DNA from 2 places in the Bhargavaea ullalensis genome. Region 2 is predicted to be linked to the other one. Evidence: riboswitches for the same ligand, from Rfam matches in the RefSeq annotation. Region 2 holds a riboswitch; the other holds the start of a gene.
What was found. A riboswitch is a leader RNA that binds a small molecule or an ion and turns the genes downstream of it on or off. The one in region 2 is predicted to bind cobalamin.
Positions count from the first base shown of each region.

Region 1: another riboswitch for cobalamin. It lies ahead of ACFFIY_RS00180 (ribonucleoside-diphosphate reductase subunit alpha); the one in region 2 lies ahead of ACFFIY_RS06330 (ABC transporter substrate-binding protein).

Region 1 covers NZ_JBHLWY010000001.1:41,648-44,049, forward strand. Annotated here, with positions in the region: gene ACFFIY_RS00180 (ribonucleoside-diphosphate reductase subunit alpha) at 1-1,001, opposite strand, end outside; cobalamin riboswitch at 1,348-1,527, opposite strand; gene ACFFIY_RS00185 (FtsX-like permease family protein) at 1,788-2,402, opposite strand, start outside.
Region 2 covers NZ_JBHLWY010000023.1:20,878-23,279, forward strand. Annotated here, with positions in the region: gene ACFFIY_RS06325 (FecCD family ABC transporter permease) at 1-182, opposite strand, end outside; gene ACFFIY_RS06330 (ABC transporter substrate-binding protein) at 184-1,218, opposite strand; cobalamin riboswitch at 1,375-1,514, opposite strand; gene argS (arginine--tRNA ligase) at 1,757-2,402, opposite strand, start outside.

The sequences.
Region 1 (2,402 bases), on a different contig from region 2:
TCCATGAACAGATCCGGCAGGCAGACGCCCGTGAAAATATCGTGTGCACGGAGCCGCTCATCGCCGTTATTTAATTTCAGGTCGAGGAACGTCAGAATGTCCCGGTGCCAGACGTCCAGGTACACCGCAACCGCCCCCTGGCGCTGACCGAGCTGATCGACCGAAACGGCGGTGTTGTTGAGCTGTTTGATCCACGGAAGCACGCCGCTCGACGCTCCTTCGAAACCGCGGATCGCCGAACCCCGGGCCCGGACTTTCCCCATGTAAACACCGATCCCGCCGCCGTATTTGGAAAGATTTGCGATGTCGGTGTTCGAGTCATAGATCCCCCGGAGCGAATCATCGACCGTGTCGATAAAGCAGCTCGACAGCTGGCCATGCGGCTTCCCGGCATTGGCAAGCGTCGGCGTGGCGACGGTCATGTACAAATTCGAAAGCGCCCAGTACGCTTCGTTTATTTTCCCCAGGCGGTCGTCCGTTTCGCCCCTCATGAGCGTCATCGCAATGACGAGCCAGCGCTCCTGCGGCAATTCGACCGGCCGCTTGCCGAAGTCGGTCGCGACATACCGGTCCGTGAGCGTTTTAAGACCGGTGTACGTGAACAGCCGGTCGCGCGACGGATCGAGGAGCTCGCCGATTTCTTTGAGTTCTTCGTCGGAATAGGATTCTGTGAGCGACGGCGCGTAGAGGCCCCCGTCGACCAGCCGGCGGACATGACCGGCGAAATCTTGATAAGGGTCAGGCGTGCCGCGGAGAACCTGCTGTTCTTTGTACAGCCGGTGGAGCAAAATCCGCGCCGCCACGTCCGTCCAGAACGTCTCGGCTTCATCCACGCGAGCGAGCGATTCGCGGATGAGATGGCCGTCGAGGCTGTCGTCCGCGCTGCCCCGCCGATCTATATACCGCTCCGCCGAATGCCGCAGCGGTCCAATTTTCCCGGGCGTGAATTCCTGTTCAAGAGAATGAATGATGGCCAGATGATCCGTCGGTTTGGTAACCATGATGATTCCTCCTTTTATGGGTGGAGCGAGGGTGATTTTTTCGAGCCGGCGAGCCGTTTTCGGCGAGTGAGACGCTTTCGCCCGTGAGCGGGACGCAATCCGGTGCGAGTGAGACGCTTTTGACCGCGAGTGAGTCGCAATCGGGCGCGAGTGAGTCGCTTTTCTTTGTTCTTCGAAAACACGGAACGACAAAAAGCAGAAGCCCCGCCGAGAACAAGTCTTCGGCGGGGCTTCTGCCCACTGCGTTGAATAAATGGAATGAGCGGGGCCTGGAATGAATGGAAGAATAAAAGAAATGAATGGGTCGGCACCCGTTCGCTTCCACTCCTCAAACCCCGAAGAAAGTGTCGCTTCACGATGGCCGGCAGGTCTACTGGCTTGCGCGTCATCCTTCCGCCTGCCTTCCCATGGTTTTCCCCACAGTGGCCCTTCGGCGGTCGTCCGCGTTCACAGTTGCGGGGACAGCTCCGGCTTTTCCGGATTCCCTATTAAACCGCGATCGGTACCGATCCATCGTACTACTAGATATTGTGTTGTTAACGCTCATATAGCCTAACATATAGTGATTTAAACGTGAATAGGTCGAAAGGTGGAGGGAATTGTCTAATCCTGTGCAGTCCTCCGCTCGGGCTGTGATTGATGAATCCTAGCTCGATCATTGTGTAAATCACTCCTCTGTTGATCAGAAAAATCAGAACCCCTGTTTCACATGAAACATATTTCGAGTTATTTCCCGGGAAATGAACAGGGAAATCGCCCTTTCTGCTGAAGAGAGGGCGATTTTTGTCAGAGTGCGTCGTTTACTGTTTTCCGGTAGTAGCCGACGGTGAACACTGCGAAAATGAGGTAAATCAAGGAATAGACGATCATCGCAATGGCGACCGGCGTCCGGATATCGCCGGATGTGAAGAAGATGGAGACGGACTTGATGGCAAAAATCGAGTGGGCGAGCCCCATCAGGAGCGGAATGCCGAACACGAATGCCTGCTTGCGCCGGATTCCTTTCATGATTTCGCTTGTCTTGAATCCGAGCTGACGCAGTGTCGTGTAGCTTCTTTTCTCCTGTTCGGCTTCGCTCATCTGCTTGAAATACAGGATGCTGCCGGTGGATGCCAGGAATGCGAGTCCGAGGAATCCGGTGATGAAGATCATGATTCCGCTATAGGAGATGGCATCCTGGTAGGAAAGATAGTAATCGAGCCGCGTGTTGCCGGGATTGATCTCCTGATACAGCTTGGAGGCTTCCTTCAGATCGTCTTTGTCTTTCAGATTGAACCCGACAACGGTGTGAAGAGATTCGGGCGGTGCCGCGTCTTTCAACTTCATGTAACTGTCATGTTTAACCACAAACTCGGTGGTGACGCCTTCGTAGCCGCTCGTCACCTGGCGATCCCCCATTTC
Region 2 (2,402 bases):
AGCCCCGCGAGCACAACGCGCGGCATGCGGATTTTCCACAGGATGTTCGAGGCGGTTTCATCCGCTGCCGGATCCCACAGCACCCTGAGCGGTACTCGCACCGTCCCGATCGACACGCCGAGCCAGATCGCCGCAAGGAGCACGGCGGTGGTCACGATGTAGGCGAACAGGCGCTTGTTCATGTCAGGCCGCCTGATCGTCTTCGTCTTCGGCCTGGTCATCCGCCTGGCTTTCTCCGAAGATGTCGGGATAAACCGCCTTGGCCACGGCTTCCAGGCCTTCTGCAAGGCGAGGACCCGTCCGGCTCGTCGTGTTTTCATCCACACGGACGACTTGTTTGTCCTTGATCGCCGCAATTGCGTCAAAGCCTTCGCGGTCATACACGGCATCGACCGCGCTGTCGTCCCCGTACATGACCATGATCACATCCGGATTGCGGTTGACGATTTCTTCAGGATCCATCATGACCCAGCCTTCCTGGTCACCCGCGACATTTTCCGCATGGATCATATCGAGGAACTGCTGCATGAACGTGCCGGCACCCGGCGCATAGATTTCAGGAGCCGGGGAAGTTTCGACGAATACTTTCTTCTCGTCTTTCACTTCTTTCGCCTTTTCTTCGATCTCGGCAACCTTCGCTTTCATGCCTTCGACGACTTCATCGGCTTCCGTTTCATGGCCGGTCAGTTTGCCGATCTGGTTGATGGTGCTGTATGTCTCTTCAAAGTTGGTCGCATTTTTAACGACAAACACGGTCAGGCCCGCGTCACGGAGCTGCTGGAGCCCTTCTTCGCCCGTTCCGAGTCCGGATTCATGGGCAAAAACCACATCGGGATGGAGCCCGATGATTTTCTCTACATTGAATTCAAGTCCGCCAATTTTTTCGATGTCCTGGACTTCTTCCGGGTAGTCATCGTAATCATTGACACCGACAACCTTGTCTCCCGCTCCGATTCCGAACAGGATTTCCGTGTTGCTCGGCATCATGGAGACGATGGTTTCAGGTGCCTGTTCAAGCGTGATTTCATTGCCGACCGCGTCGGTCTCCGTCACAGGGAATGTTGCCTGTTCGCCGGACTTATCGCCATCCTGCTGGTCGGCAGTTCCTTCTTCCTGTTTCATCTGAGGCTCATCGGCCTTGTTTCCGTTTGATCCGCACGCCGTCAAAAGCAGCGCTGCCAGGAAAACGGCCATCCATTTGATCCATTTCTTGCTCATTGTTGCTGTTCCCCCTGTCGATGAAGTTTGCGAGAATCGAAAAACCCCCGCACTCGGCGGGGGTCCAATCAAACCGGCAGGACGGCATGCGGAAAAACGACCGCAGCCTGCCGAGACAGGCGCCGTGCCACACCGGCCTGTCCTCGCAGGCGCAATTCGGGTGTTTCCGCGAAGGCAGGTTTCCTGACTTGGGGCGTCTGCGTTCGCAGCGCCGCTCACAGTGGCGGGACCGTGCCGGACTTTCACCGGCTTCCCTTTTACCCCCGGAACGGGGCACCTTCGCGTCATCCGTCGCCGGGCTGCAGCTGGCACCCCGGCAGACGGATATTCAATTCTTCCTCAATTTAATCAGAACCCGCGGAATTTGTCGAGGGGCGGGCGGGATAAAGATAAGGTTTTGCCTGATAAAGATAACGTTCACCCGGATAAAGATAACGTTCCATGTAATAAAGATAACGCTCTCCCCGATAAAGATAACGCTCCCCGCACTTATGGAAAAACCGGCCGCAACGGGCCGGTTTTTCATTCGTTCTATCGATTACATCCTGACCGGGGCGTCGACGCCGATGAGGCGGAGGGCGTTGGCGATGGTGGTGCGGGTTGCCGTGACGAGGGCGAGGCGCGCCTCGGACAGTTCTTGGTTGTCCGGATCGACGACTTTGTCGGTGCTGTAGAACGTATGGAATGCGGCGGCAAGTTCATGGATATACGTCGCCACACGGTGAGGCGCACGCAATTTGGCGGCGTCGGCCACGACCTGCGGGAAGTCGCCGAGCTTGCGCATGAGATCAAGCGCCTTCTCGGAATCCAGCAGCCGGTCCACATGATCCGTCGAAGCGAACAGTCCGGCATCGTCCGCCTGGCGCAGGATCGAGCAGATGCGGGCATGGGCATATTGCGCATAGTACACCGGGTTTTCATTGGACTGCGAGACGGCGAGGTCGAGGTCGAAGTCCATCTGGGAGTCGCCGGAACGCATGACGAAGAAGTAGCGGACCGCATCGAGGCCGACCATGTCGACGAGCTCACGGAGCGTGACCGCCTTGCCGGTGCGCTTGCTCATCTTGAACTTTTCGCCGTCTTTGTAAAGCTGGACCATCTGGGCGACGAGCACCTCAAGCGTGTCTTTGTCGTAGCCGAGCGCTTCGATTGCCGCCTTCATGCGCGGAATGTAGCCGTGGTGG